DNA from 3 places in the Bradyrhizobium sp. UNPA324 genome. Region 1 is predicted to be linked to each of the others. Evidence: predicted binding sites of a transcription regulator. Region 1 holds the regulator's gene; each other region holds the start of a gene.
What was found. The regulator PhoB, encoded in region 1, activates phosphate uptake and scavenging genes when phosphate is short. The targets are predictions, from matches to a motif close to TGTCATNNANCTGTCAT.

Region 1 (10,394 bases):
CTGCTGGGCTTCTGCATGGGCTGGATCTCGGTGGTCCAGCGCGGCAACGGCACCTCGAAGGTGACCGCGCGCTGGCTCGCCGCGCTTGCTGCCGCCCTGGTCGCTGCCTCGTTTGCCCATGTGGTCCCCGGCCGCTTCGGCTACTGGCTCGACCTCGGCCTGATCATGTTCGCCTGCTACCTCGTCGGCTGCACCATCGGCGCCTGGCTGCGTGATCGGGTGGTCTCGCGCAGCCAGCCTGCGGCCTGAGCCTCCGGCCCGCGAGGATCGCACCGGCGCCTGTCGGCGCCGCGATCCGGCCGCTCCCTGGCCTGCCTTTCGCTGCCGCGACCTTCCGGCGCATCGGAAAACCGGTGAACGGTGCCTGGTCGCCGCCCTCTTTCAACAGGCGAACCTGCCACATAGATTGACGTCAGCCTAAGGCGTGACGGAACATTGTGCGGCCGAAATCATCAAAACTTCATGGCGTCTGCGCAGGATTGCCAAGGAGATTCGCGTCAAGCCTTGCCGCCGAAGGCGCCAAACCGTGCATCAGGAGCCCGCAACCCTGCCTAAAATATTGAAGGCACGTGTTTTTGTTCGAATTGGCGAATTCCACTCCGCCCGAAAACGCGCTAGTGGAGGGGCAGGGGGCATGCGCGATGCCGGAGCCGGCGGCGAGGGTTCGTTGAGCGCCTGTGCGTCGTCCGCCCGTCCGCCGGCCACTCTGGCCGCTGAAGCGTTATTCGAGGTCTAGATGCTGGAAGCCATACGCAGAGCGATGACGTTTCTGCGCCAGAAGCAAATCCTGCATAAGCTTGGAGTTGTGATCAGCGTCGCGGTCATCGGCATCGCTTGCTATGTGCTGTACCACATGCTGCGCGGCATCGACTTCAACGAGGTCCTCGAAGCGATCAAGAGCACCGAGCCGAGGCAGATCGCGATGGCGGCGCTGTTCGTCGCCGCGGGCTATTTCACCCTGACCTTCTACGACCTGTTTGCCGTGCGCGCGATCGGCCACGCCGAGGTGCCCTATCGCATCAACGCGCTCGCCGCCTTCACCAGCTATTCGATCGGCCACAATGTCGGCGCATCCGTCTTCACCGGCGGCGCGGTGCGCTACCGCATCTATTCGGCCTATGGGCTGAACGCGATCGACGTCGCCAAGATCTGCTTCCTCGCCGGCCTGACCTTCTGGCTCGGCAATGCCGCCGTGCTCGGCCTCGGCATCTCCTATCATCCCGAGGCCGCCGCCGCGATCGATCAGCTTCCGCCATGGCTGAACCGGGCGCTGGCGCTGATGATCGTCACGGGCCTGGTCGGCTACGTGGTCTGGGTCTGGACCCAGCCGCGCGTGGTCGGCCGCGGGCCCTGGACCGTGGTGTTGCCGGGCGGCCCGCTGACGCTGCTCCAGATCGCGATCGGCATCATCGATCTCGGCTTCTGCGCGCTCGCGATGTACGTGCTGGTCCCGGACGAGCCCAATCTCGGCTTCGTGGTGGTCGCGGTGATCTTCGTCTCGGCGACGCTGCTCGGGTTCGCCAGCCATTCGCCCGGCGGGCTCGGTGTGTTCGACGCCGCGATGCTGGTCGGCCTCTGGCAGATGGACCGCGAGGAGCTTCTCGGCGGCATGCTGCTGTTCCGCGTCCTCTATTATCTGTCCCCCTTCGTCATCTCTGTAATCTTGCTGACGTTTCGCGAAGTTATTATCGGCGCACGATCGAAGCGCCTGCAGCAGGCGGCGCTCAAGCTCGACCCCGGCCCGGCGCGCGAAGCCGCCTATGTGAGAGAGCGTAGCGACGGCGCCAAATCTTAGGACAAGCCCTCCAGGAGAAGTCCGCCCGATGGCGATCGACGCCCCATCTTCTCCCTCCGCCCAGCCCTGGTCCGACCGGCTGCGGCACTCGACGATCATCCTGATCGCCGCGGCGCTGGCGCTGTCCGTCATCGTCTCGCTCGGCGAATTGTCGGCGCTGCACGCCGCGATCGTGTTCCTCTGCATCGCCGCCGCTGCGCTGATCCCGTGGCGCCTGCATGATACCGCAGCGTCCCGTGACGACGTCAGGCGCATCAACCCGGTCGAGAGCGCGGCGGTGGCCGCGGTCGTCGCCGGCATGCCGGATCCGGCAGTGCTGCTCGACCGCGCCGGCCGCGTCATCCATCTCAACGCCGCCGCCGCCCAGCTCGCGCCGGCGCTGCGCAGGAACGAACTCGCCCAGTTCGCGCTGCGCTCGCCGGAGATCATCACGGCGCTGCGCGAGGCGATCGCGACCACCGAGCCGCGGCGCGCGACCTATCTCGACCATGTCCCGGTCGATCGCTGGATGGAGCTCATGATCACGCCGGTGCCGGTGCCGACCAGCTTCGGCGGCGCCGACAAATGCATGCTGATGACCTTCCACGACCAGACGCCGCTGCGCCGGGTCGAGGAGATGCGGGCCGACTTCGTCGCCAACGCCAGCCACGAGCTGCGCACGCCGCTCGCCGCGCTGTCGGGCTTCATCGACACGCTGCAGGGGCAGGCCAAGGACGATCCCAAGGCCCGCGAGCGCTTCCTCGGCATCATGCACAACCAGGCCACCCGCATGGCGCGCCTGATCGACGACCTCTTGTCCCTGTCGCGGGTCGAGCTGTCGGCCCATGTCCGGCCCGACACCCTGGTCGATCTGCTGCCGATCATCCGCCAGGTTGCGGACGGGCTCGAGCCGCTGGCGCGCGAGCGCCAGGTCGAGGTCGAGATCCATTTGCCTGATAGCCCGGTGATGATCGCGGGCGACCGCGAGGAGCTGCTCCGCCTGTTCGAGAATTTGATCGAGAACGCGCTCAAATACGGCGCCTCCGGCGGACGCGTCATCGTGTCGCTGACCTCGGGCGCGGCCGCTGACGGAACTCAGGAAATCCGGATCATGGTCCGCGATTTCGGCCCCGGCATCGCGCCCGAGCACCTGCCGCGGCTGACCGAGCGGTTCTACCGCGTGGACGTCGGCGACAGCCGCTCGCAAGGTGGAACTGGACTCGGATTATCGCTGGTGAAACATATTCTTAACCGCCATCGCGGCAGGCTTTTGATCGAAAGCGTGCCAAAACAGGGGGCGACTTTCACCGCCTGTTTTCCCCAGATCAGGACTTCGGCTCCAGCCTGAAATTCAAGCGATTTCAAGTGCTTGCTGGTGTCATCCGACTGTCACGAAACCTTCGTAAAAGCACAGCTGACCGCTCCTAAAGGGGCGGCGCGGGGAGCGCGATCGGGCGCGGATGGCGCTTCGCTCCCCCCAATGGAGACCAGCATGAATTTCCTCAAGACGATGGTCGCTGCCGGCTTGGTCGCCGCATCGACGACGGCGGCCTTTGCGGCCGACATCACCGGCGCCGGCGCGACGTTCCCGTTCCCGATCTATTCAAAGTGGGCTGACGCTTACAAGAAAGAGACCGGCAATGGTCTGAATTACCAGTCGATCGGCTCGGGCGGCGGCATCAAGCAGATCCAGGCCAAGACCGTGACCTTCGGCGCGACCGATATGCCGCTCAAGGCCGAGCAGCTCGAGAAGGACGGACTTGCGCAATGGCCGATGGTGATGGGCGCCATCGTTGCCGTGGTCAACCTCGAGGGCGTCAAGCCGGGCGAGATGGTGTTCGACGGCGAGACGCTGGCCAACGTCTATCTCGGCAAGATCACCAAGTGGGACGATCCGGCCATCAAGAAGCTCAATCCGAACGTGAAGCTGCCGTCGGAGGCGATCACCGTGGTCCGCCGTTCGGACGGTTCGGGCACCACCTTCAACTTCACCAACTATCTCTCCAAGGCCAGCGCGGACTGGAAGAGCAAGGTCGGTGAGGGCACCGCGGTCGAGTGGCCGGTCGGCGTCGGCGCCAAGGGCAACGAAGGCGTGTCGGGTAACATCGGCCAGACCAAGAACTCGATCGGCTACGTCGAGTACGCCTATGCCAAGCAGAACAAGCTGACCTATACCGCTCTCGTCAACAAGGCCGGCAAGACCGTGCAGCCGACCGTCGAAGCGTTCCAGGCGGCCGCCTCCAACGCCGACTGGGCCAAGGCGCCCGGCTACTACGTCATCCTCACCGACCAGCCCGGCGACAAGTCCTGGCCGATCACCGCGGCGACCTTCATCCTGATGCACAAGTCCGCCACCGACAAGGCGGCCTCGCAGGAAGCCATCAAGTTCTTCCGCTGGGCCTTCAAGAACGGCGGCAAGGCGGCCGAGGAGCTCGACTACATCCCGATGCCGGACAGCGTCGTCCAGCAGATCGAGAAGACCTGGGCTGCCGAGATCAAGAGCTAAGGCACGCCTCTCCCGGACGCGCGGCGCCGCTGCGCTGGGCCGGGACCTGAAGAAACCAGGCCCCGGATCGGCGCTGCGTCATCCGGGGCACGGCACTAAAAACAAGCGTATAAAACGGGTACAGGGGATCGGCGTGGCAGAAATGGCCGTTCAGAGCGATGTAATCGACGACGCCGGACCGTATGACCGCGCCAAGGCCTTGAGCGCGTTCAAGCTCGGCGACGTCACCTTCTACTGGATCACGCGGCTGTCCGCGATCTCGGTGCTGCTGATCCTCGGCGGCATCATCATCTCGCTGATCGTCGGCGCGTTCCCGGCGATGCAGGAATACGGCCTCTCCTTCCTGTGGACGCAGCGCTGGGCGCCGTCCGCCGATCCGCCCGTGCTCGGCGCGCTCGGGCCGATGTACGGCACGCTCGTCACCTCCTTCATCGCGATGCTGATCGCCATTCCCGTCGGCCTCGGCATTGCCATCTTCCTCACCGAGCTCTGCCCGCAATGGCTGCGCCGCCCGATCGGCATGGCGATCGAGCTGCTCGCCGGCATTCCCTCGATCATCTACGGCATGTGGGGCTTCTTCGTGCTGGGCCCGTTCCTGGCCAACACCTTCCAGCCCTTTATGATCAGGATCTTCGACGGCGTCCCCGTGCTGGGCGCGATCTTCGCAGGTCCTCCGTCCTATCTCAGCCTGTTCAACGCCGCGCTGATCCTCGCCATCATGGTGCTGCCCTTCATCACCTCGATCTCGGTCGACGTGTTCAAGACGGTGCCGCCGGTCTTGAAGGAAGCCGCCTACGGCGTCGGCTGCACCACCTGGGAAGTCGTCCGCAGCGTAGTGATCCCCTACACCCGCGTCGGCATCATCGGCGGCGTCATGCTGGCGCTGGGCCGCGCGCTCGGCGAGACCATGGCGGTGACCTTCATCATCGGCAACTCGTTCCGGATCTCCTCGTCGATCTTCGCCCCGGGCACCACGATCTCCGCGGCGATCGCATCCGAATTCGCCGAGAGCGACGGCCTGCACCAGTCCGGCCTGATCCTGCTCGGCTTGCTGCTGTTCGTGCTGACGTTCTTCGTGCTCGCCGCTGCGCGGCTGATGCTGATGCGTCTGGAAAAGAAGGCGGGAAACTAGCGCCATGAACCCGATCTACGCACGCCGCCGCCGCAAGGACATCGTGGTCCGCGGGCTCTGCATTGCCGCCGCCGCCTTCGGCGTCACCTGGCTCGCGCTGATCCTGATCACGCTGCTCTACAACGGCGTTGCGGGGCTCAATCTCGAGCTCTTTACCGCGGACACGCCGCCGCCGGGCTCGACGGAGGGCGGCCTGCGCAACGCCATCGTCGGCTCGATCATCATGACCGTGCTCGGCGTCGGCATCGGCGCGCCGCTCGGCCTGTTCGCCGGCACCTATCTCGCCGAGTACGGCCCCAACGACAAGCTGACCTCGGTGATTCGCTTCATCAACGACATCCTGCTCTCGGCGCCCTCGATCATCATCGGCCTGTTCATCTACGGCGCGGTGGTGGTGCCGATGCGCGGCTTCTCGGCGATCGCGGGCGCGCTGGCGCTCGCCGTCATCGTCATCCCGGTGGTGCTGCGCACCACCGAGGACATGCTGCTGCTGGTGCCGAACGCGCTGCGCGAGGCGGCAAGCGCGCTCGGCCTGCCGCGCTCGCTGGTGATCAAGCGCATCGCCTACCGCGCCGCGCGCTCCGGCCTCATCACCGGCGTGCTGCTCGCCACTGCCCGCGTCGCCGGCGAGACCGCGCCGCTGCTGTTCACCGCGCTGTCGAACCAGTTCTTCAGCCTCGGCCTGAACAAGACGATGGCCAACCTGCCTGTCACCATCAACAACTTCGTCCAGAGCCCCTACGCCTATTGGAAGCAGCTCGCCTGGAGCGGCGCGCTGCTGATCACGCTCACCGTGCTCGCCCTGAACATTGGCGCCCGCATCCTCGGCGCCGAGAGGACTGCAAAATGACCGATCTGTCCGTATCCGTGAGTTCCAGCGCTCATCTCGCGTCGCATCCGCTGCCGGAAGCGCCCGCCAAGGTGACGGTGCGCAACCTCAACTTCTATTACGGCGAGCACCACGCGCTGAAGAACATCAACCTGACGCTCGGCACCAACCGCGTCACGGCGTTCATCGGCCCGTCCGGCTGCGGCAAGTCGACCCTGCTGCGCATCTTCAACCGGATGTACGACCTCTATCCGGGCCAGCGCGTCACCGGCCAGCTCATGCTCGACCAGACCAACATCCTCGACCCCAAGCTCGACCTCAACCTGCTGCGCGCCCGGGTCGGCATGGTGTTCCAGAAGCCGACGCCGTTCCCGATGACGATCTACGAGAACATCGCTTTCGGGATCCGGCTCTACGAGAAGATCTCGAAGTCCGAGATGGACGACCGCGTCGAGAAGGCGTTGCGCGGCGGCGCGCTGTGGAACGAGGTCAAGGACAAGCTCAACGCCTCCGGTCTGTCGCTCTCCGGCGGCCAGCAGCAGCGCCTGTGCATCGCCCGCACCGTCGCGGTGCGGCCCGAGGTGATCCTGTTCGACGAGCCCTGCTCGGCGCTCGATCCGATCTCGACCGCCAAGGTCGAGGAGCTGATTCAGGAGCTGGCCGAGAACTACACGATCGCGATCGTCACCCACAACATGCAGCAGGCGGCGCGCGTCTCCGACAAGACCGCCTTCATGTATCTCGGCGAGCTGATCGAGTTCGACGACACCAGCAAGATCTTCACGTCGCCGACCGATCGGCGTACGCAGGACTACATCACCGGCCGGTTCGGCTGAGGAGACGCAATATGGGTACTGAACATACCGCGAAGGCTTTCGACACCGACCTTCAGGAGCTCACCCGCCTGGTCGCCGAGATGGGCGGGATCGCCGAGCGCATGATCGTCGATTCCGTCGATGCGCTGATCCGCCGCGACGTTCCGCTCGGCCAGCGCGTCGTCACCACCGATGCCGATCTCGACGCGCTGCAGAAGCGCATCGAGGAGCGCGCGGTGCTCACCATCGCTCGCCGCCAGCCGATGGCGGTGGACTTACGCGAGATCGTCGGCGCCATGCGGGTTGCGACCGACCTCGAGCGCATCGGCGATCTCGCCAAGAACATGGGCAAGCGCGTCGCCGCACTGGAAACCGACTTCCATCCGCTCAAGCTGTTCCGCGGCCTGGAGCACATGACCGACCTGGTGCAGCAGCAGGTCAAGTCGGTGCTGGATGCCTATGCCGCGCACGATCTGCCGGCGGCGATGGCGGTGTGGAAGGGCGACGAGGAAGTGGACGCGATCTGCACCTCGCTGTTCCGCGAGCTCCTCACCTACATGATGGAGGATCCGCGCAACATCTCGTTCTGCATTCATCTGATGTTCTGCGCCAAGAACATCGAGCGGATCGGCGACCACGCCACCAACATCGCCGAGACCGTGTTCTACATGATCGAGGGCCAGGCGATCACCGACAAGCGGCCGAAGGGCGACATGACGACGTTCGCCACGACGATCCCGAATACCTGAAGACTTAAGGAGCGACGACACCATGGGCGCACGCATTATGGTGGTTGAGGACGAAGAAGCTCTCACCGAGCTGCTGCGTTACAACCTCGAAGGCGACGGCTATGACGTCGAGACGGTGATGCGCGGCGACGACGCCGACACCCGCCTCAAGGAGCACATTCCCGATCTGATCGTGCTCGACTGGATGCTGCCGGGCCTGTCCGGCATCGAGCTGTGCCGGCGCCTGCGCACCCGTCCCGAGACCAAGCAGCTGCCGATCATCATGCTCACCGCACGCGGCGAGGAGAGCGAGCGGGTGCGGGGACTTGCGACCGGCGCCGACGACTACATCGTCAAGCCGTTCTCGGTACCAGAGCTGCTCGCGCGGGTGAAGGGCCTCTTGCGGCGCGCCAGCCCTGAGCGGCTCGCGACGGTGCTGGCCTATGGCGACATCGAGCTCGACCGCGACAAGCGCCGCGTGGCGCGCTCGGGCCGCCCGATCGATCTCGGCCCGACCGAATATCGCCTGCTGGAGTTCTTCCTGGAGCATCCCGGCCGCGTGTTCTCGCGCGAGCAGCTGCTCGACAGCGTCTGGGGCCGCGACATCTACATCGACGAGCGCACCGTCGACGTCCATATCGGCCGCCTGCGCAAGCTGCTCAATCTCGGCCGCGAGCAGGATCCGATCCGCACCGTCCGCGGCGCCGGCTACGCGCTCGACGATCGCTTCGCGAAGGCCGAGCAGACGTAAGGTTTGCGAGCCGTGGTTGGCAGCTGCGGCCACAACATCGGTGTCGTCCCGGACAAGCGTCTGCGCAGATCCGGGACCTCAGCGCGAGCGCTTGCGCTCGTCGCGATTAACCACAGGCAGCAATTGTTTTGCGAAAAGGTAACTCCGAGTCCCCGTAACCACATCTTGCGGTGGCTATGGGTCCCGGATCTGCGCGCGCTTGTGGCGCGCTTGTCCGGGACGACATCGGGTGTGTCGAGGCGCCGTCGTGTGACGGCTACCGTTCTTGCAATCAGCTAGATCCGCGAACTCACCGCGTGCCCGGCTTCGGTGCTGCGCGCCGACGGTCCGCTGCCGGCTGATACGCCACGCGCGAGTGCTGGGCGCAGTAGGGCAGGCCGGACAATGCCTTGCCGCCGCAGAAGAAGAAATCCGGGCTCGAGGGATCGCCGACCGGCCAGTGGCAGGTCGCCTCGTTCAATTCGAGCAGCGACAGCCGCTGGCTCATCGGCACCACGTTGTCGTAGGTGAGCGGCTCGGCCTCGACCTCGACCTCGAAGGCCTGCGCCAGCGCGGTGTTACCGCGCGCAATGGGGCGGGTCACCCGCATCATGTGCTGCGCCGGGCGTGCCTTGCGCGGCCGGGGCGCGGCCGACGAAGGGCTCTTGGCGCGGCCGGACAGACCGAGCCTGTGCACTTTGCCGATCACGGCATTGCGGGTCACATTGCCGAGCTCTGCTGCGATCTGGCTGGCCGAAAGTCCGGCCTCCCAGAGCTTCTTCAGCTGCTCGACGCGATCGTCGGACCAGGTCAAAACCGTCATTGCACCCTTTCCCTCGCTGCGCGACTGCCATCCTGGCGGTCGGTGCGGCGAATGCCTAAGCCTCGAAAAACCCGTGCCGCCGGAATCCCTTAACGCTCGCCGGGCGCGCAACTGACGCCCGAACGTTTACGCCGGTACATGAGGACTCTTGGGATCAGAACCGCTGCACGAGATGTCGTATCTGACAAGCCAAACGCTACAATATGGCGTGACTCACGCGCAAGAGTCCGCCGACTCGCTTCCACATGTTCCGTGGTGAAAAACCCGCAAAATCGCCACCGCAAGACTACGGAATCAGCGTTTCCTGAGGCTTTCCGGGCGGCATTGACACCCGTTTCACCAGGCATAAGATAGTGCCGCGTGCCGCCCTTAAAAGGCGGCACGTTTCGTTTTCCGGGCCGGTCAATGGTGCGTTGCGCAATGCACGCGTCACACCGTCCGCAACATTCAAGTGAACGTCATGACTAACAGCGCAGCCCCGCATTTGCTCCCCGTTTTCGCCAGGGCCAACCTCGGTTTCGAACGCGGCGAAGGCTGCTGGCTGATCGCGACCAATGGCGATCGCTATCTCGATTTCACCTCGGGCGTCGCTGTGAATGCGCTCGGCCATTGCCACCCGCATCTGATCAAGGCCTTGCAGGAGCAGGCGACGAAGCTGTGGCACATGTCGAACCTGTTCCAGAGCCCGGACGGCGAGAAGCTCGCCGCGCGCCTGTGCAACGAGAGCTTTGCGGACTTCGTGTTCTTCTGCAATTCCGGCGCCGAAGCGCTGGAGGGTGTGATCAAGCTGGTGCGCCATCATCACTTCTCCAAGGGCCATCCGGAACGTTATCGCATCATCACCTTCGAAGGCGCCTTCCACGGCCGCACGCTGGCGACGTTGGCTGCAACGGGGTCTGCAAAATATCTCGAAGGTTTTGGTCCGCCGATGGATGGCTTCGACCAGGTGCCGCATGGCGACCTCGAAGCCGTCAAGAAGGCGATCGGCCCGGAGACCGCCGGCATCCTGATCGAGCCGATCCAGGGCGAGGGTGGCGTGCGTTCGGCACCGCCCGCC
Region 2 (10,394 bases), 640 kb from region 1:
GCGGAACGGTCTTGCGCTGAGCGGCTGGCTAATTTTGGCGCATGATCTTGTCGGAAAACCGCCCGCACTTTTCCGGATCATGCGCTACACGCCTATGACCGGCACGCCGATCACGACCGGATGGAACGCGAACGCGAGAGCAAGATAGGCGACGACACCGACCGCGACCGCGATCAGGTCATTGGTGACGCCGCCGACCGGGATAGGCGGGCCGCCGGCGTCGGTGCGAGCTTTAAGCGAAATGCGGTCATAGACCGCCCAGCCCAGGAACGAGCCGAACAGGATGATGGAGCCGAGATCGCCGTTGGCCAACAGATGCGCCGCCGCCCACAGCTTGACGCCGGCCAGCATCGGATGCTTCAGCGTCGCGTAGATGCGGCCGCGCAAATAGGAGGCGACCACCAGGATCACCGCAGGCAGCATCAGCGCGACCGTGATGTGCTTCATCGCCTTCGGCGGATACCAGACGTCGATCCAGCCGGAGCTGCGGTAATGGGCAAAGCCCCAGATGATCAGCGCGAGCCCCGCAAGCGAGACCAGCGCATAGAGGATCTTGTAGGTCCCCTCGCCCAGCCTCGCGATTGCCTGCGCACGCGCCTCACGTTTCGTCGTGAAAACATGGGTGGCGAAGAACAGCACCAGCCCCAGGATCATGACCAACAGACCCACGACATCCTCCCCGCAAAGCAGCCCCGCCCCAATGGCGTATCATCGATCGGCCGCAGCTCGCAACTCTTCCTCCTCGTGGTGAGGAGGCGCGAAAGCGCCGCTAACGGACGGCGCTGCGCATCGCCGGGCGAACCATGCAGGCCCGGCTGTTGCGACATTTGGGCCTTTCATCCTTCGAGACGCGCGTGAAGAACGCGCTCCTCAGGATGAGGGGATAGAGCTACTTACCGAGCTCGCGATTGTCGACATAGCGGATCGCGATCGGCCGCCCGGCCAGCGCGCCGCCGAGACCGCCAGTGAATTTCAGCGGCAGGCAGGCTTTCAGCGACGAATTGATCGCATTGAGATAGCTGGTTCGGGTCTCTGCGGGCACGCCCGTAGTCGCATATGTCAGGCGCGGCGGGCCGATCAGGCCGCCCGCCTTGTTGAAGCTGAAGCGCACCGACATCTGCATGCCCGCGCGCGCATTGTCCGATGGCGGCGACCAGCAGCTGCGCAGCTCGGCGAAGAGGTCGCCGATCGTATCGAGATCGTGATCGGGCTTTTGATACTTGGCGCGGTCGGCCTCTGATGGAACGCTCTGGATGATGAGCTGGAGGTTCTGGCCGTAGGGGTAGTCGATCTCGGGAATGCAGGGGCCGGGTTCGAGCGGGCTGCAATAGGACGGCGTGCAGGGCCTGTAGTCGAGCACGCTGCACGGCTCGTGCGCAAACGGGATCGGATTGATCTGGCGTGGCCGCGCGTCGGCGGCGACGATTGATAGCGCCAACAACGTGAAAAAGAAAATGCCGCGCCACATGATGCGAGCTCGCGATGCCACTCAGGGAGATGTGGCATTATCCCTGAACGCGTCAACTCCGTGCGCGTTCACATGCCCGCGTTCAGGCACGCTGTCGTCGCCCGGCTTGACCGGGCGACCCAGTATTCCAGAGACGACAGTGATTGAGCCGAGGGGCCGCGGCGTACTGGATGCCCCGGACAAGCCGGGGCATGACAGCGGTGGGGGTGGCTGCGAGCGGAGAACGTATCCGCTTGGTCGAGGACGTCGCCACCTACCCTTTCTTCTTCACGTCCTTGACGTTGGTGAACTCGATGCCCTCGGCGCGCTCCTTGGTGTAGCCGAGATAGAACTCGTTTCGCGCCAGATACACGGGATCGCCATCGACGTCGTCGGCGATGCTGGAGGTGTTGGCGGCGATGAAGGTGTCGAGCTTCTTGCGGTCCTCCGAGGAGACCCAGCGCGCCAGCTGGAATTCGCTGACCTCGAACTCGACCGGCAGCGAATATTCGGCATCGAGCCGCGCCTTCAGCACGTCGAGCTGCAGCGCGCCGACGACGCCGACCAGCGCCGGTGCGCCATCGCGCGGCCGGAACACCTGCACCACGCCCTCTTCGGACATCTGCTGCAGCGCTTCCTTCAACTTTTTCGCCTTCATTGCGTCGGTGAGCCGCACGCGGCGGACGATTTCCGGCGCGAAGCTCGGCACGCCCACGAAGTTGAAATCCTCGCCTTCGGTCAGCGTATCGCCGATGCGCAGCGTGCCGTGATTGGGAATGCCGACGACGTCGCCGGCGAAGGCTTCGTCCGCGACAGAGCGGTCCTGCGCGAAGAAGAATTGCGGGCTCGACAGCGGCATGCTCTTGCCGGTGCGCACCAGCTTTGCCTTCATGCCGCGACTGAGCTTGCCCGAGCAGAGGCGCGCAAACGCGATGCGGTCGCGGTGGTTCGGATCCATGTTGGCCTGGATCTTGAACACGAAGGCGCTCATGCGCGGATCAGTGGCCTCGACCTTGCGCTGGTCACTGTCCTGCGCGCGCGGCTCGGGTGCGAACTTGCCGAGGCCTTCCAGGAGATCGCCGACGCCGAAATTGCGCAGCGCGCTGCCGAAATAGACCGGCGTCAGATGGCCCTCGCGGAACGCCGCGAGTTCGAACGGCTTGGACGCCGCGGTGACGAGTTCGAGCTCGTCCTTTACGGCAGACACGTCGAGATTGGCGCTGAGCTTGGCCAGTTCCTCGATCTCAATCTGCTGCGCCGCGCCGGTCTTGGCGCCGCCGCCTTCGAGCAGGCGCACGCCACCATTGACGACGTCGTAGGTGCCGAGAAAGTCGCGGCCGCGGCCGACCGGCCAGGTCATGGGCGTGGTGTCGAGCGCCAGCGTCTTCTCGATCTCGTCGAGCAGCTCGAAGACGTCGCGGCTCTCGCGGTCCATCTTGTTGATGAAGGTGATGATCGGGATATCCCGAAGACGGCACACCTCGAACAGCTTGCGGGTGCGCGCCTCGATGCCCTTGGCGGCGTCGATCACCATGACTGCGGAATCGACCGCGGTGAGCGTGCGATAGGTGTCTTCCGAAAAGTCCTCGTGGCCCGGCGTGTCCAGGAGGTTGAAGACGAGGCCCTCGAACTCGAAGGTCATCACCGAAGTTACGACCGAGATGCCGCGCTCGCGCTCGATCTTCATCCAGTCCGAGCGCGTGTTGCGCCGCTCGCCCTTGGCCTTGACCTGGCCGGCGAGGTTGATGGCGCCGCCGAACAGCAGCAGCTTCTCGGTCAGCGTGGTCTTGCCGGCGTCAGGATGCGAGATGATCGCAAAGGTGCGCCGCCGCGCCACTTCAGCGGCAAGCGGGGAACGGGCCGGCGATTCGGCCGTGGTGGTGGCGATGTCGGACATAGCGGCAGCGTTTGGCAGGGAAAATGGGCCTGATCAAGCCTCAATTGGCGATTGCGGAGCCCTTCGGCCAGCCCCATATCGGCTTGACCGGATCGATCATGGGGAAGGACGGCCTTCCCGCTCGTCAGCATATCAGCCGCGGGGACGACCCTGCCTTGAATGGAGGGTCGTCATGGCCTGGAGCATCCTGTTCGTCGCCGGGCTTCTCGAGATCACCTGGGCGATCGGCCTGAAATACACCGAGGGTTTTAGCAGGCTTGTTCCGTCCGTCGTCACGCTCGCGGCCATGGCCGGCAGCATCGTCCTGCTCGGCCTCGCCCTCAAATCGCTGCCCGTCGGAACCGCCTATGCGGTGTGGACCGGGATCGGCGCGGTCGGCACCGCGACGCTGGGCATCGTCCTGTTCGGCGAGCCGGCCACGGCCCTGCGTCTTGCCAGCATCGCCCTGATCATCGCTGGGATCGTCGGGCTGAAGCTGGTTACTTGACGAAGATCTTGACCGCCCACCAGGTCAGCGCCGCGACGATCGCGGACGCCGGCATCGTGATGACCCAGGCATAGACGATCGAGCTGGCGACGTTCCAGCGCACCGCCGAGAGGCGACGGGCGGCGCCAACGCCGACGATGGCGCCGGTGATCGTGTGCGTGGTCGAGACGGGAACCCCGAGATAGGTCGCCATGAACAGGGTCGCGGCGCCACCGGTTTCGGCGCAAAAACCCTGCATCGGCGTCAATTTGGTGATGCGCAGGCCCATGGTGCGGACGATGCGCCAGCCGCCCATCAGCGTGCCCATCGCCATCGCCGCCTGGCAGGACAGCACCACCCAGAATGGCACGAAGAATTCGCCGCCGAGATGGCCCTGCGAATAGAGCAGCACGGCGATGATGCCCATGGTCTTCTGCGCGTCGTTGCCGCCATGGCCGAGCGAATAGAGCGAGGCGGAGGCGAATTGCAGGATGCGGAAGGCGCGATCCACCGCAAAGGGTGTGGAGCGCACCGAGGCCCAGGACACGATCGCAACCAGCACCATCGCGAGCAGGAAGCCGACCAGCGGAGACAGCACGATTGCAATCACCGTCTTGGACAATCCGCTCCAGACCGCCGCCGAGATCCCGGCTTTGGCCACGCCCGCACCGAATAACCCGCCGATCAGCGCGTGCGACGAGGAGGACGGGATGCCGAGCGCCCAGGTCACGAGGTTCCAGACGATGGCGCCGACCAGGGCCGCAAAGATCACCTGGGCGTCGACGATCGAGGGATCGATGATACCGGTTCCGATGGTCTGAGCGACGTGCAGCCCGAACACCATGAAGGCGACGAAATTGAAGAACGCGGCCCAGAACACCGCGAATTGAGGCCGCAGCACCCGGGTCGAGACGATGGTCGCGATCGAATTGGCGGCATCGTGCAGGCCGTTCAGGAAATCGAACAGCAGCGCGACGGCGATCAGTCCGACCAGGACGGGAAGACCCAACGCAGCATCCACGGCAACCCTGCCCTACACTTGCTCGATGACGATGCTGTTGATCTCGTTCGCGACGTCGTCGAAGCGATCGGCCACCTTCTCCAGATGGTCGTAGATCTCGACGCCGACGATGAAGTCCATCGCATTGCCGTCGCGATGCTTGAGAAACAGCTCCTTCAGCCCGATGTCGTGAAGATCGTCGACGCGGCCTTCCAGCTTGCCCAGCTCTTCCGTGATCGCGGTCAGCATGGCCACGTTGGGGCCGATCGATTGCATCAGCGGCAGCGCACGGCCGACCAGATTGGCGCATTCGATCAGAAGCCCGCCGATCTCGCGCATCGGCGGCTCGAAGCTGCGGACCTCGAACAGCATCACGGCCTTGGCCGTCTGCTGCATCTGGTCGATGGCGTCGTCCAGCGAGGTAATCAGGTTCTTGATGTCGCCGCGGTCGAACGGGGTGATGAAGGTGCGGCGCACCGCCGTCAACACCTCGCGGGTGATGTTGTCAGCGTCGTTCTCGAACTGGTTGACGCGCTGGCAGTAGACCGGCGTCTCCTCGCCCCCGTTGAGCATGCCCTGCAGCGCGATCGAACCCTGGATCACCGTCTGGGCATGCCGGTCGAACAAGTCGAAGAACCGTTCTTCCTTGGGCAGGAAAGCGCGAAACCATCGCATCATGGGGATAGGCTACCGGTTGGAAATGGCGCGGCCCGAGGGGGCCGTCATGAAACTGTCATAGACCATTTTCGATCCGCGCGCGTGTCATCTCACGCCCGCGGAGCCGGATCATCCACCGCTTTCGCGCGCTAAGTAAATTGACTTTAAATCAACTACTTAGAGCGATCTCCGGAAGTAATGCGCGATTTCACCGATGACGCCGCGGCGGAAGGTGAGCACGCAGATCACGAAGATCGAGCCCTGGATCACCGTCACCCATTGGCCGAAACCCGCCAGATATTGCTGCATGGCGATGATCACGAAGGCGCCGACGACGGGGCCGAAGATGGTGCCGAGGCCGCCAACCAGCGTCATCAGCACGACCTCACCGGACATCGACCAATGGACGTCGGTGAGCGAGGCGTTCTGCGCCACGAACACTTTCAGCGCACCGGCAAAACCGGCCAGCGTACCTGACAGCACGAAGGCCAGGAACTTGTACTGGTCGGTCCGGTAGCCGAGCGAGATCGCCCGCGGCTCGTTCTCGCGGATCGCCTTCAGAACCTCGCCGAACGGCGAGTTGATGATGCGGAAGATCAAGAGGAAGCCGGCGAGGAACCCGGCCAGCACGACGTAATAGAGCACCGTCGGCTTGGACAGATCGAAGAGGCCGAACATGTGTCCCTGCGGGATGCCCTGGATGCCGTCCTCACCGTGGGTGAACGGGGCCTGGAGGTAGATGAAGTACAAGAGCTGCGACAGCGCCAGCGTGATCATCGAGAAGTAGATGCCCTGGCGCCGGATCGAGATGTAGCCCGTGATGAGCGAGAGCACGAAGGCCGCGGCGATGCCGACGAGGATGCCGAGCTCGGGCGGCAAGGCCCACACCTTCAGCGCATGCGCGCTGCAATAGCCGGCGGTGCCCAGAAACATCGCGTGGCCGAACGACAGCAGGCCGCCGTAGCCGATCAAGAGGTTGAAGGCGCAAGCGAGCAGCGCAAAGCACAGCGCCTGCATCACGAAGAACGGGTAGACGCCCGTGAATGGCACCGATGCCAGGAGCAGCGCCATCAGGGCGAAAGCGATCATCTCGTCGCGCATCGCGCGCGGGGTTGCCGGCAGCGTGTCGTCCGTCAGGGTTGTCATATCAGGCCGCCCTTCCCGTCAATCCCGTTGGCTTCACCAAGAGCACCAGCACCATCAGCACGAACACGACGGTGTTGGAGGCCTCGGGGTAGAAATATTTGGTCAGCCCCTCGATCACGCCGAGTGCGAAGCCGGTGATGATGGAGCCCATGATCGAACCCATGCCGCCGATCACGACCACGGCGAACACGACGATGATGAGATCCGCGCCCATCAGCGGCCGCACTTGGTTGATCGGCGCCGACAGCACGCCGGCGAGCGCGGCAAGGCCGACGCCGAGACCGTAAGTCAGCGTGATCATGCGCGGCACGTTGACGCCGAATGCGCGGACCAGCGTCGGGTTTTCGGTGGCGGCGCGCAGGTAAGCGCCGAGTCGGGTCTTCTCGATCAGGAACCAGGTGGCGAGACAAACCACCAGCGAGAACACGACCACCCAGCCGCGATAGATGGGCAGGAACATGAAGCCGAGATTCATGCCGCCCTTGAGCTCGTCCGGGATGGCGTAAGGCAGACCGGACGAGCCGAAATAGTTCTGGAACACGCCCTGCACGATCAGCGCGATGCCGAAGGTCAAGAGCAGGCCGTAGAGATGGTCGAGGCCGGTCAGCCATTGCAGCATGGTCCGTTCGAGGATCATGCCGAAGATGCCGACGATGATGGGGGCCAGCAACAGCGCCCACCAATAGTTGATGCCGCCGAGGTTCAGCAGGAAATAGGCGACAAAGGCGCCCATCATGTAGAGCGCGCCATGGGCGAAATTGATGATGTTGAGCATGCCGAAAATCACGGCAAGCCCGAGACTGAGCAGCGCGTAGAACGAGCCGTTGATCAGTCCCACCAGTAGCTGAGCGTATAGAGCCTGCATCGATCCCGCACCCGGTCCCTTCGGCGTTCCCTGAAAGTCGCCCGCAAGCCTTTAAGGCCTGCGGGCGGTTATCTTACTTCTTAAGCAGCGCGCACTTGCTTTCGGACAGCGGCGTAAAGGCCTGATCGCCCGGCACCGTGCCGACCAGCTTGTAGAAGTCCCACGGACCCTTGGATTCCGAGGGCTTCTTCACTTCGAACAGATAGGCGTTGTGGATGGTGCGGCCGTTGGGCTGGATCTCGCCCTTGCCGAACAGATCGTCCTCCGTCGGCATCGACTTCATCTTCTCGACGACCTTGACCCCGTCATGGGGATTGCCGCCGAGCGCGTCCAGCGCCTTGAGATAGTGGCGCACGCCCGCATAGACGCCGGCCTGCACCATGGTGGGCGGCGCGTTGTTCTTCATCTTCTCGGCGAAGCGCTTCGAGAACGCCCGGGTCTGGTCGTTCATGTCCCAGTAGAACGTCTCGGTGAAGTTGAGGCCCTGCGCGGTCTCCAGGCCGATTGCCTTGACGTCGGTGAGGAAGAGCAGCAGCGCCGCGAGCTTCTGACCGCCCTTGCCGATGCCGAACTCGGCAGCCTGCTTGATGGTATTGGTGGTGTCACCGCCGGCATTGGCAAGACCGATGATCTTCGCCTTGGACGACTGCGCCTGAAGCAGGAAGGACGAGAAGTCCGGCGTATTCAGCGGATGCTTGACGCCGCCGATCACCTTGCCGCCGTTGGCGGTGACGACCGCCGTGGTGTCGCGCTCGAGAGCAGCACCGAAGGCATAATCGGCGGTCAGGAAGAACCAGCTGTCGCCCCCCGCCTTGACCAGCGCCTGGCCGGTGGTGTGGGCCAGCATGTAGGTGTCGTAAGTCCAATGCACGGTGTTGGGCGAGCACTGCGCGTTGCTGAGGTCGGAGGTCGCCGCACCCGAATTGATGTAGACGCCGTTCTTTTCCTTGATGACGTTGTTGACGGCGAGCGCCACGCCGGAATTCGGCACGTCGACGATGATGTCGACCTTGTCGACGTCGAACCATTGCCGCGCGATCGCGGTGCCGATGTCGGGCTTGTTCTGGTGATCGCCGGAGATGATGTCGATCTTCCAGCCCTTCGCAGCGAGGCCGGAATCCTCAACGGCCATCTGCGCCGCGAGCGTCGAGCCGGGACCGCCGAGGTCGGCATAGAGGCCGGACTGATCGGACAGTGCACCGATCTTGACGGTCTTGTCCTGCGCAGACGCGACGCCTGCCGCAGCGAATGTCAGCGCGGTGGTCAGCAGCAATGACGCAATCGACCTGGTCTTCATGCAACTTTCCTTTTTTGAATTCTTCTCGTTGGCAGTTCGTCTTGAGCATGATCTTTCGGAAAACCGCTACACTCTTTGCGCTAACGCGGCCCTCCGGGTCCGGATCATGCGCTAGACACCAAGATAGGTGTGCAGCTTGTCCATGTTGGCGGCAAGCTCGGCATTGGAAAATCCGTCAATGATCTTGCCGTGCTCGACCACGTAGTAGCGGTCGGCGACGGTGGACGCGAAGCGGAAATTCTGCTCGACCAGGAGGATCGTGAAACCCTCCTTCTTGAGCCGCGCAATGGTGTGGCCGATCTGCTGGATGATAACGGGCGCGAGACCCTCGGTCGGCTCGTCCAGCATCAGGAAGCTCGCGCCGGTGCGCAGGATGCGCGCAATCGCGAGCATCTGCTGCTCGCCTCCGGACAGCTTGGTGCCCTGGCTATTGAGGCGCTCCTTCAGATTCGGGAACAGCTCGAAGATCTGATCGAGCGGCAGTCCGCCCTCGCGGACGACCGGCGGCAGCATCAGATTCTCGCGCACGTCGAGACTGGAGAATATGCCCCGCTCTTCCGGGCAAAACGCGATGCCCATGCGCGCGATCTTGTCGGAGGTCGCGCGGATGATCTCCTGGTTGTTGAACTTCACCGAGCCGGTACGCTTGCCGATGATGCCCATGATCGACTTCAGCGTGGTCGTCTTGCCGGCGCCGTTACGCCCGAGCAGGGTGACGACCTCGCCCGCTTTCACGTCGAAGCTGATCCCGTGCAGGATGTGGGACTCGCCGTACCAGGCTTCGAGGTTGCGGACTTGAAGGATGTTTCCGCCGGTCGCAGCCTTGGCCGGAGCCTCGGCGATCGCAGTGTCAGGCATGACCGGCTCCCAGATAGGCTTCCTTGACGCGCTCGTCCTTGGTGAGCTCGCTGTAATGACCTTGCGCGAGCACCTGGCCGCGCGTCAGCACGGTGATGATGTCGGAGAGGTTGGCCACGACGCTTAAGTTATGCTCGACCATCAGGATGGTATATTTCGCGGAGATGCGCTTGATCAGCGCCGCGATCTTGTCGATGTCCTCGTGGCCCATGCCGGCCATTGGCTCGTCCAGCAGCATCATCTCCGGGTCGAGCGCGAGCGTGGTTGCAATTTCGAGTGCACGCTTGCGCCCATACGGCATCTCGACCGCCGGCGTGTTGGCAAACTCGTCGAGGCCGACGTCGTTGAGCAACTCCCGCGCGCGATCGTTGAAGCGGTTGAGGACCGACTTGGAGCGCCAGAAATCGAACGAAGAGCCGTGCTGGCGCTGGAGCGCGACACGGACGTTCTCCAGCGCGGTGAGATGCGGAAATACCGCCGAAATCTGGAATGAGCGAACAAGCCCCAGGCGGGCCACGTCCGCCGGCGCCATCGCCGTGATGTCCTGCCCCTTGTACAGGATTTTTCCGGCGGACGGTTTGAGGAACTTGGTCAGAAGATTGAAGCAGGTCGTCTTGCCGGCCCCGTTCGGGCCGATCAACGCATGAATGCTCCCACGGCGAACCTTGAGCGCAACGTCGCGGACGGCGAAGAAGCCCGCGAACTCCTTGGTCAAGCCTTCCGTTTCGAGAATAAACTCATCGGCCAAACAGATTTCCCCC
Region 3 (10,394 bases), 610 kb from region 1:
GCCGTCGGGATGATGAATGCCGGAGATCACGCCGAGCGCCGATAGCCGCGCCTCGCGCGGGCCCGACAGGATCTCGATCTTCACGGCGCAGATGCGCTCGGCCTTGGCGATGAAATCGGGGCCGTTGGAGGCGTCGCGGCAGGCCGCGGTCGCGATCGCGAAGACGCGACCGACCTGCATCACGCGGCACAATGCGCGAAAGCGCTTGAGCGAAGTCAGCGCCTTGTCGACGGCGTCGGGGGCGAGCAGGCCGGTGCTCTGCACCTCGCGCCCGAGCCCGCACAGCGTCTTTTCGTTGAAGATCGGAATGAGGCTCCGCGCCAGCGCCTCGTAGACGACGAGACGGACGGAGTTGGAGCCGATGTCGATGACCGCGACGCTCGAGCCGCGCTTGCGCGGCCGCTTCACGTCGGACATCTCCGATCAGGATTGATGGCGTTCGTTCCGGCGCGTGAGACGACGCGGCGAGGATTCCTTGAGCGACTTTCCACGGCCAGACAGACTCGGATTTGTCATGAAGTAGTTGTGGACGTTGAAAGGCTCCTCGCCTTTCGCGGCCTTCATACGCGTTGAGGACCCGTCCGGCAACAATTGCCAGCTCTGCTCATTGTCTTTCAGGTTGGCAACCATGATCTGTTCGAGAACCTGCTGATGCACCGTCGGATTTTGCAGCGGACACAGCACCTCGACGCGGCGGTCGAGGTTGCGCGGCATCATGTCGGCGGACGAGATATACACAGCCGCTTTGGCGCTCGGCAGACCCTGACCCATGCCGAAGCAGTAGATTCGGCCGTGTTCCAGGAAGCGTCCGATGATCGACTTGACGCGGATGTTCTCGGACAGGCCGGGAATGCCGGGGCGCAGGCAGCAGATACCGCGCACCACGAGCTCGACCTGCACGCCGGCCTGGGAGGCCTCATAGAGCGCGTCGATGATGTCGGGGTCGACCAGCGCATTCATCTTCATCCAGACCGCGCCGTGCCGGCCGTGCCGGGCATGCGCGGTCTCGCCCTGGATGTGCTCGATGATGCGCTTGCGCAAGGTGAGCGGCGACACCGCCATCTTTTCCAGATCGCTCGGCGCGGCGTAGCCGGTGATGAAATTGAACACGCGCGCGGCATCGCGGCCAATGGTCGGATCGGAGGTGAAGTAGGAGAGGTCGGTGTAGATGCGCGCGGTGACCGGGTGATAATTGCCGGTGCCGGTATGAACATAGGTGGTGAGGCTGCCGCCCTCGCGGCGCACCACCATCGAGAGTTTCGCGTGCGTCTTCAGTTCGAGGAAGCCGTAGACGACCTGCACGCCGGCGCGTTCGAGGTCGCGCGCCCAGCGGATGTTGGCTTCCTCGTCGAAGCGCGCCTTCAGCTCGATCAGCGCCGTGACGGATTTGCCGGCCTCGGCGGCTTCGGCGAGCGTGCGCACGATCGGCGAGTTATTGGAGGTGCGGTAGAGCGTCTGCTTGATCGCGACGACGTCGGGGTCGCGCGCGGCCTGCTGCAGGAACTGCACCACGACGTCGAAGGATTCGTAGGGGTGATGGACGACAAGGTCCTTCTGCCGGATCGCGGCAAAGATGTCGCCGCCGTGTTCGCGCACGCGCTCGGGGTGACGCGGCACGTAAGGGGTGAATTCGAGATCGGGGCGGTCGAGGCGGGTGAGCTGTGAGAGCTCGTTCATCGCTTGCACGCCGTCGACCAGGAAGACCTCGTCGTCGGCGGCCGAGAGGGCGTGCTGAACGAAGCTGCGCAACTGCTCCGGCATCTTGGCGTCGATCTCGAGCCGGATCACCGAGCCGCGGCGCCGGCGCTTCAGCGCCGTCTCGAACAGGCGGACGAGGTCTTCCGCCTCTTCCTCGATCTCGAGCTCGGAGTCGCGGATGATCCGGAAGGCGCCCTGGCCGTGCAGATTGTAGCCGGGGAACAGGCGGTTGATGAACAGGGCGGTTGCCTGTTCCAGCGAGATCAGCCGAACGGTCTTGCCGTCGGCCGGCAGGCGGATGAAGCGGTCGATCTTGCCGGGCATGCGGATCAGCGCATTCATCTGCTTGCCGTCGGCGGCGCGCGTGAGCTGGAGCGCGATGGTGAAGCCGAGGCTCGGGATGAACGGGAAGGGGTGCGCCGGGTCGATCGCCAGCGGCGTCAGCAGCGGGAACACGTTGTTGAGGAAGTAGTCCTCGATCCAGGTCCGTTCCGCCTTGGTGACGTCCTTGCCGTCGACCAGCACGATGCCGACATCGGCCAGCGTGCCGCGCAGGTCGCGCCAGATCGCCTGCTGGTCGGAGGCAAGTTCGGAGACGGTGCGGTTGATCAGCGCGAGCTGCTCGGATGGCGTCAGCCCGTCGGGGCTGCGTTCGGCAATGCCCTCGCGCACCTGGGCCTTGATGCCGGCGACGCGGACCATGAAAAATTCGTCGAGGTTATTCGCCGAAATCGACAGGAATCGCACCCGCTCCAGCATGGGGTGGCTGGAATTGACCGATTCCTCCAGGACGCGGCGGTTGAAATGCAGCCAGGAGAGCTCGCGGTTGATGAATCGTTCGGGGCTGGATGCGATCGCCGGCAGACCCTCGGTTTCCGGGACTTTTTCTTTGGTTTCAATAGCTTGCGCAGAGTCCATCAGAAGTCGGTCCATCCTGTCTCGCCTCACTTTGCGATCTATGCGCAAAACCCGCGGGAGCATGTGTTAGAGCGATGACGTTTCGATGACATTGATGTTCCGCCGCTTCGCGGCGTCAAGCGGGCTTCGCGCGGCCGCCGGGCGGGCCAGCGGGGTCAGACGTCCCGGAGCAGCTCGGCGGCCAGCGCCCTTGTGACGGGTCGGCCGAGCCGCAAGGCTTCACTATCGAGCAGTTCCACGGCCTGGCGGGCGGCAGCCGAGGACCGCTCCAGGCGGGTGGCGAGGTACCCGACCACGCTCTCGTCCACATTGAGCTGGCGATCGGCGCAGAATTTGACGATCAGGCCGCGGAAGAGCTGGTCGTCGGGGGGCAGCAGCGTGACAACAGGCACGGCGCGCAGGCGCGAGCGCAGGTCGCGAAGCTCGATCTCCAGCGCGGCCGGCACCTCGCGTCCGGTGAACAGCACATAGGCGCCGTCCTCGCGGGCGAGGTTCATCAGGTGGAAGAGGGCGCGTTCGTCGAAGTCCTTGGCCCTGATATCCTCGACCACCAGCGCCCCGGTGGCGAGCGCGCCCGGAACGCCGGCGGCCGTCAAGACGTTGGCAACGGTCGAGCGGGCGCCTGATATTTCAGCCCAGATCGCGGCGAGGTGGCTCTTGCCGCTGCCTTCCGGGCCGGCCAGCCACATGATCCGGTTCGGCCATTCCGGCCAGCTGTCGATCAGGGCCAGACCCGCCGCGTTGGCGGGGCCTTCAAGGAAGTTGTCCCGGCTGAGGCTCTCCGCATGCGGAAGCGCAAAGGCCAATTGTCGGGGATGGACGCGGCTTGCCACGCTTGCTTTGCTCCATGCCGGCGCGCCGGCCCGTTTGAAGAGAATTCGACCTGATCGAGCGGATTGGCCTTTTGCGGGGCCGCTTCCGCTCTCACCTGGTCCGCTCTCACTTGGCTTCGATCGTGCTCATGTGCCGCAGCCACCCGACGAGATAGAGCGACACCGAGGAGAGCGTGAAGATCGTGACGAGGCCCATCAGGATGATATCATAAGGGGCCGGCTTGAAGCCGAAGGCAAGCGCCGCCAGCACCAGCGCTGCGAACGCCACTTGCGCAACCGTGTTGAGCTTGGACACTTTCGAGGGCTTCATCTCGACCGGCCGGTCGAACAGCCAGGATACGATCACGGCGGCGACGATCATGATGTCGCGCGACACCACCAGGATCACGATCCAGCGCGGAATTGCGCCCCAGATCCCCAGCGCCATGTAGATCGAGACCAGCAGGGCCTTGTCCGCGAGCGGATCGAGCAGGGCGCCAAGCTCGCTCGTCATGTTGAAGCGCTTGGCCAGGAAGCCGTCCACGGCATCACTGATGCCGGCGATCAGGAAGACGGCGAACGCGACCTCCATTTGGCTCGACACGATGGCCCAGACGATGATCGGGACCAGCATGATGCGGCCCAGGGTAATGATATTCGGAATACTCACGAAAGCGCTTCCCGGCACCCGGTCTGACCTCGAATCCGGCCTCTCGGGAGGCTGAACCGGTTGATATCTCTACATAGTATATGGCGGTGCGCCATGCGAGCCATTGCGCGTCCCCGGAATTCGACGTAACCAGCCGCAAACCCACTGGAAATCGGGCATGACCGACCGCAAAAACGGCCTCACTTACGCCGATTCAGGCGTCGATATCGACGCGGGCAACCGCCTGGTCGATTTGATCAAGCCGATGGTGCGCGCCACCGCCCGGCCGGGCGCCGACGCCGAGATCGGCGGCTTCGGCGGCCTGTTCGACCTCAAGGCGGCCGGTTTCAAGGACCCGGTCCTGGTGGCCGCGACCGACGGCGTCGGCACCAAGGTCAAGATCGCGATCGAGACCGGGCTGCACGGCGGGATCGGCATCGACCTCGTCGCCATGAGCGTCAACGACCTCGTGGTGCAGGGCGCCGAGCCGCTGTTCTTCCTCGACTATTTCGCCTGCGGCAAGCTCGACCCCGAGGCCACCGCCTCGATCGTCGCCGGCGTCGCGGAAGGCTGCCGCGAATCCGGCTGCGCTTTGATCGGCGGTGAGACCGCCGAGATGCCCGGCCTGTACAAGGACGGCGATTACGATCTCGGCGGCTTTGCCGTCGGTGCCGCGGAGCGCGGTACGCTGCTGCCGCGCAGGGACATCGCGGCGGGCGATGCCGTGATCGGCCTCGCCTCGTCGGGCGTGCATTCCAACGGCTTCTCGCTGGTCCGCAAGATCGTGGAACAATCAGGCCTTGGCTTCGGGACGCCGGCGCCGTTCGCCCCGGTCATGACGCTCGGCGGCGCGCTGCTGACGCCGACCAGGCTCTACGTCAAATCCTGCCTGCGTGCGATCCGCGAGACCGGTGCGGTGAAGGGTCTTGCCCACATCACCGGCGGCGGCTTCACCGACAACATTCCGCGCGTGCTGCCGCAGAACCTGGGCGTCGGCATCGATCTGGCGCGCCTGCCGGTGCTGCCGGTGTTCAAATGGCTGGCGGCGCAGGCCGGCATCGCCGAGCTGGAAATGTTGCGCACGTTCAATTGCGGCATCGGCATGATCGCGATCGTCGAGCCCGACAAGGTCGAGCAGGTCATGCAGGTCTTCACCGATGCCGGCGAGACGGTGGCGCAGCTCGGCACGGTGATCCCGGCCGACGGCGAGCACCGCGTCGTCTATAACGGCCATCTCGACCTGGCATTGTGATGAAGCGTCGCGTCGCCATCCTGATCTCCGGCCGCGGCTCCAACATGGCCGCGCTGATCAAGGCCGCAAGCTCGGCGGATTTCCCGGCCGAGATCTCGCTCGTCATCTCGAACAAGGCCGATGCGCTCGGGCTTGAACGGGCCAAAGCGGCCGGCGTGAACACGCTGGTGATCGAGAGCAAGCCGTTCGGCAAGGACCGCGCCGGTTTTGAGAAAGTGCTGCAGGCGGCGCTCGATCAGCACGGTATCGAGCTGATCTGTCTCGGCGGCTTCATGCGCCTGTTCACGCCCGAGTTCACCAGGGCTTGGTACGGGCGGATGCTCAACATCCATCCCTCGCTGCTGCCGTCCTTCCCCGGCCTCGATCCGCACGGCCAGGCTTTGCGCGCCGGAGTGAAACTGTCCGGTGCGACGGTGCACTTCGTGATCCCCGAGACCGATGCCGGCCCGATCGTGATGCAGGGCGCGGTCCCCGTCAGCGATCACGACACGGCGGATACGCTGTCGGAGCGCATCCTCGAGGTCGAGCACCGCATCTATCCCGAAGCGCTGCGGCTGCTTGCGACCGGCAAGGTCCGGATCGAGGGCGATGTCTGCAAGACGGATGGAAGCGGACCCTCTGAGAACTTTTTGGTTGCGCCGGTGGTGCGCTGAAGCGCCGTCCTCGCGGCGGTCTTCACAAACAAAATCCCCCGGCAGAGCCGGGGGGCCACGTCATGATCTCTCGCGCTTCACGTCGAGAGACATCAGGAGACCTTGAGGTTCTCCGCGGATGCTTTGCCGCGGTTCTCCACGAGGTCATATTCAACCACCTGGTTCTCGTTCAGGGTGGAGAGTCCGGCACGCTCGACGGCCGAGATATGGACGAACACGTCCTTGTCGCTGCCGTTCGGCTTGATGAACCCATAGCCCTTGGTCGGGTTGAACCATTTGACGGTGCCCTTTTGCGGCATCGCTAGTCTCCTCCACTAGATATAAAAAAGACGCGGCCGCTGTTTCGCGTGCCACGCCACAAACGGGCTTCCGAAGTCTGTTTGAGTCTCAACGTCGCGAAACGCACAGCGAGCGGCCAATTCCGATTGTGTCCAATATTGCAACATGAAAATCGCCCGTTAGCAAGCCGTGCACGAATTTCAAGGGCAGGCAGGCTGTGCCGATTTGCAATTTCCGACCTGTGGCCGCGGAACCACAATCGAGGGCAATAGCCTCGGTGACAGGGCCAGGCGGTTGACGCTCCGTGGCAGTTCGGCACAAATCGCGGCATGCGTGCGCCGCGCGTGTTACATTTTTGCGCGCCGCCATTTGCTTTCGGGATTTGTCGTCATGTGCTGCACGTCGCAGCCCTCCGGGACACGGCAGACGATCGGGCTGGACCGCGTCCGCAGGGTTGCAGCGGCGATCGCGATGGCGTTTGCGATCGTCGTGATGATGTCGGCCGCATCGCCAGTCTTCGCGCAAAGCCCGACGCCTACGCCGACGCCCACGCCCACGCCGTCACCGACCCCGATACCGATCCCGTCGCCGACATCGACCAATTACGATCAGTCGGTCGGAAACAGCGCGCTCAATCTCGGCTCCGGCTTCCTGGAGCGGCTCGGCAACCAGGCATCGGGTGGTTTCAACCGGGCGTTCCGCACCAATCCCGGCGGCGGTGGCGCATCGGCGAGCACGGAAGATCCGCGCTATCGTACCTGGTTCGAGGGCTACGGCATCTCGGTCCGTACCGACGCGCAAGGCGACTTCGTCGGCGACAGGCGCAAGACGGTTGGCGGCGTCGCCGGCTTTGGCGCGCGCGTGGGGCCGGGTGTCAATCTCGGCTTCTCCGTCGACCAGAGCCACACCGACGTCGATGTGCCGCTGGCGCTGCAATCGGCGACGCTCGACCTGACGCAAATCGGCGTCAACGGCTCGGTCGACAAGGGCCCGTGGACCTGGGCCTTTGCCGTGGTGCACGGCTTCGGCAAGGTCCGTTCCAGCCGTGACACGGGCCTCGGTCTTGCGACCGCGGGCTACCGCGCCGCGATCGACGGCGCGCTGACCGAGATCAGCTATTACTGGACCAAGGACCAGATGCGCATCGTGCCCAAGGGGGCGCTGGAATATGTGCGTGCCACCAGCGCGGCGTTCCAGGAGACCGGCGGCCTCGATCCGCTCAACGTCGGCTCGACGGCGCTTTCACGCGCGCGCGTCATGATCGGGGCCGAGATCGGCCGCTACTTCATCATCGATCAGAAGATCCTCGACCTGTCCGCCTACGGCAAGTTCGTCGACAATTTCCACCAGGATCTCGGGTCGATCCAGGTCAGCCTGGGAGCCCAGAGCATCGTCGTTCCCGGCATCGGCGAGAGCCGCTACGGCGCGGATGCCGGCGCCTCGGCTTCGCTCAGCCTGACCAACGTGGCGCGGCTCTACCTCAATTACGACGGCAAGTTTCGCAGCCAGCTGACCTCGCACCAGGGCACGGTCGGCTTCGAATACAAATGGTGAGCGGTAGCCCGCTTAGGTGTTTAGGCCGGCGTTGCCGCGACATATCCCGTCAGCCCAAAACCCTCGCGCGCGGCCGTGATCATCGGCACCAGCGCGTTCGGATGGATGAACTCGTCGCGGAAGCAGGGATAGGTCTTGGGATCGAAGATCTTCTTCAGCCAGTCGACCACGATCTTGTGGCGCTCGGAGGCGCGGAACTCCTTGTGATAGGTGAGCCAGAGATCGGCGTGGTGGCTGACGCCGAGATCGACGGCGATCAGCGGCGCGCCGAGGGCGATCGAGACCGTCGGCAGGAAGCCGATGCCGGCGCCGCGTTCGACGGCATAGAGCACGCCGACCGAGGAATTGGTCTTGATCCCGACGATGCCCTCCAGCGACTTCAGTCCGAGCACGCGGGCGTAGGCGCCGTCGTCGACCTGCGGTGCGCTCTGCTTGATGATGCGGTGGTCCTTCAGCTCCGCGAGGGTCGCCGGCACACCGTAGAGGTTTTCATACTCCTTGGAGACGAAGGGATAGATGTGCAGACGGCCGAGCTTGGCGACGATCAGGTCGGGATTGGTCGGCGGCTCGAGCTGGATCGCGATGTCCGATTCAAGCCGTGCGACGTCGGCCTGCTCCATCGCACAGCGCAGATCGACTGTGATCCTGCGGTAGGTTTTCTGGAAGTCGATCAGGCGCGGCAGGATCCAGAAATTGCCAGGACCCTCCGTCACCGCGACGCGTACGGTGCCCGAAGTGTTGTTCGACGATCGCGAAGCGCGCCGGAAGACGTTGAAGGCATGACGCTCCATATGCGCAACGTCGGCGATCATCGCGGTGCCTTCATCGCTGAGCGTGAGCCCGCTCTGGTCGCGCAGGAACAGCTTGCAGCCGATGCTCTCTTCGAGCCGGTCGATCCGGCGCATCAGCGTGGTCGAGGTGAGCCCGAGCTCCTCAGCGGCATTGCGAAAACTTTTATATTTTGCGCACGCTAAAAACAGCTTCAAATCGTCCCAGGACGCATCCAGGGACTCTTCACGGTGCTGCATCATCGCAGCACCCCGGTGCAATAACTGCTGCATATTCCTGATCTCCAACCGCTAAAGTCGTCGGCGTAGCGGGGCACGAAAACCTCAAACGATAGAGGCGTGATATGGGTATGGAAAGGGGCTCGTTTGCCGCAAGGCATGATTTCGATGCCTTGCCGCTGAGCCCGGATATCGATGTCCGCTGCGCGCAATTGTCCGAAATTGCCGCGCTTGCGCAAATGGCGCACCGGTTGGTGCCGGGCGTGCGGATCGGGGCAGAAGAGCTTACGCGATACGCCACGCTCGATCCCCAGAGCATCCTGACGTTCAGCCGTAAGGGCCATCTCGTCGGCGGCATGGCCTTCCTGTTTCTCAATGACCGCGGGCACGATGCGCTGCTGCTCGACGAGATCTGCCTCACTGCGCCCGAGACGCACTATCTCGCTTCCGCAAGGGAAGACGTCGCCGCCATCTATATCTGGGCGATCGCGGCGACGGGGCGCGGCATCGCCGGTCTCGGCAAGGCGGCGGCACATCTGCGACAGCTAAGGTTTCGCGGCGCGAATTGCTATGCGCAGCCGTCAACGGTGGCCGGAGCCGACATCATGAAGGCGACCGGCTTTGCGCCGGTCCCGAGCTTCCAGCCCGACCTTTGGTGCTACGAGCGGCCTTGGCACCGGCTACCGATGCGCATGCCGGGCGCGATTATCCAAGCAAGGAGTGTTGCAGATGCACGGTACTAGAATTCCCGTCGCCAAGCCCTGTTCACGCGCCATCACCATCCGCCTTGCGCGCGATCCGAACGATCTCATGCTGGTCACCGCCATTCGCTCCGCGGTCTATCTCGCCGAGCAGGATTGTCCGTTCGAGGAGGAGTTCGACGGTAACGACATGGTCGCGGCGCACTTCATCGGCTTCGTCGGCAACGAACCTGCGGGCTGCCTGCGGGTGCGCTTCTTCGGCGATTTCGCCAAGGTGGAGCGGCTCGCGGTGCGTCACCAATACCGGCGCTCGCGCGTCTCGTTCAAGCTGGTGCAGGCCAGCGTCGACTACGTGAAGCGGAAGGGATTTCGCAAGATCTACGGTCAGGCGCAGGACAGGCTGGTCGATTTCTGGGCGCATTTCGGCGCCAAGCCGCTCGGCCATAATCGCAAGATCACGTTCTCGGATTTTTCCTACACGGAGATGCTGTTGGAGATCGAGCCGGGCCCGGACGCGATCACGCTGGACAGCGATCCCTATGTGATCATCCGTCCCGAGGGCGATTGGGACCGGCCGGGTGTGCTCGACGCCTCGGCGGGGCGGGCGGTGACTTCACCGCTGCGGGACCTCGCGCTCGCCGACCGCTGAAATTGGTGCAGTCTGGCGCAGACAATGCTGGCTTCCATCCACGATGATCCGCCGATTCTGATCTGCGCGGATCTCCAGATCGAATATCTGACCCCCGGACGCCGTCACGTCATCCTCGATGGTGATGCTGCCACGGCACGCTGCCTGGAACTGCTGACGCTGTGGCGCGGCAATCTGTGGCCGGTGATGCACCTGAAGCGCATCGCGCAGGCCGCCTGGTTC

Region 2: UNPA324_RS15975 (DUF47 domain-containing protein) is a predicted target of PhoB. The motif match lies at 5,531-5,547, and genes of this name have one in related genera.
Region 3: UNPA324_RS21895 (RNA degradosome polyphosphate kinase) is a predicted target of PhoB. The motif match lies at 2,691-2,707, and genes of this name have one in related genera.

What each region holds. Positions count from the first base shown of each region.
Region 1 covers NZ_LFJD01000004.1:3,942,553-3,952,946, reverse strand. Annotated here, with positions in the region: gene UNPA324_RS19100 (hypothetical protein) at 1-249, shown strand, start outside; gene UNPA324_RS19095 (putative bifunctional lysylphosphatidylglycerol flippase/synthetase) at 737-1,795, shown strand; gene UNPA324_RS19090 (ATP-binding protein) at 1,824-3,122, shown strand; gene pstS (phosphate ABC transporter substrate-binding protein PstS) at 3,267-4,280, shown strand; gene pstC (phosphate ABC transporter permease subunit PstC) at 4,423-5,412, shown strand; gene pstA (phosphate ABC transporter permease PstA) at 5,417-6,262, shown strand; gene pstB (phosphate ABC transporter ATP-binding protein PstB) at 6,259-7,077, shown strand; gene phoU (phosphate signaling complex protein PhoU) at 7,089-7,805, shown strand; gene phoB (phosphate regulon transcriptional regulator PhoB) at 7,828-8,535, shown strand; gene UNPA324_RS19055 (GcrA family cell cycle regulator) at 8,825-9,337, opposite strand; gene UNPA324_RS19050 (aspartate aminotransferase family protein) at 9,798-10,394, shown strand, end outside.
Region 2 covers NZ_LFJD01000004.1:3,298,632-3,309,025, reverse strand. Annotated here, with positions in the region: gene UNPA324_RS16000 (NnrU family protein) at 85-669, opposite strand; gene UNPA324_RS15995 (UCP034077 family protein) at 890-1,468, opposite strand; gene UNPA324_RS15990 (peptide chain release factor 3) at 1,722-3,344, opposite strand; gene sugE (quaternary ammonium compound efflux SMR transporter SugE) at 3,517-3,831, shown strand; gene UNPA324_RS15980 (inorganic phosphate transporter) at 3,824-4,831, opposite strand; gene UNPA324_RS15975 (DUF47 domain-containing protein) at 4,844-5,488, opposite strand; gene UNPA324_RS15970 (branched-chain amino acid ABC transporter permease) at 5,645-6,613, opposite strand; gene UNPA324_RS15965 (branched-chain amino acid ABC transporter permease) at 6,615-7,478, opposite strand; gene UNPA324_RS15960 (ABC transporter substrate-binding protein) at 7,552-8,775, opposite strand; gene UNPA324_RS15955 (ABC transporter ATP-binding protein) at 8,887-9,633, opposite strand; gene UNPA324_RS15950 (ABC transporter ATP-binding protein) at 9,626-10,381, opposite strand.
Region 3 covers NZ_LFJD01000004.1:4,547,715-4,558,108, forward strand. Annotated here, with positions in the region: gene ppx (exopolyphosphatase) at 1-408, opposite strand, end outside; gene UNPA324_RS21895 (RNA degradosome polyphosphate kinase) at 424-2,616, opposite strand; gene UNPA324_RS21900 (P-loop NTPase family protein) at 2,772-3,449, opposite strand; gene UNPA324_RS21905 (CDP-alcohol phosphatidyltransferase family protein) at 3,556-4,098, opposite strand; gene purM (phosphoribosylformylglycinamidine cyclo-ligase) at 4,256-5,329, shown strand; gene purN (phosphoribosylglycinamide formyltransferase) at 5,329-5,982, shown strand; gene UNPA324_RS21920 (cold-shock protein) at 6,075-6,281, opposite strand; gene UNPA324_RS21930 (autotransporter outer membrane beta-barrel domain-containing protein) at 6,652-7,815, shown strand; gene UNPA324_RS21935 (LysR family transcriptional regulator) at 7,836-8,876, opposite strand; gene UNPA324_RS21940 (hypothetical protein) at 8,948-9,565, shown strand; gene UNPA324_RS21945 (GNAT family N-acetyltransferase) at 9,552-10,172, shown strand; gene UNPA324_RS21950 (isochorismatase family protein) at 10,197-10,394, shown strand, end outside.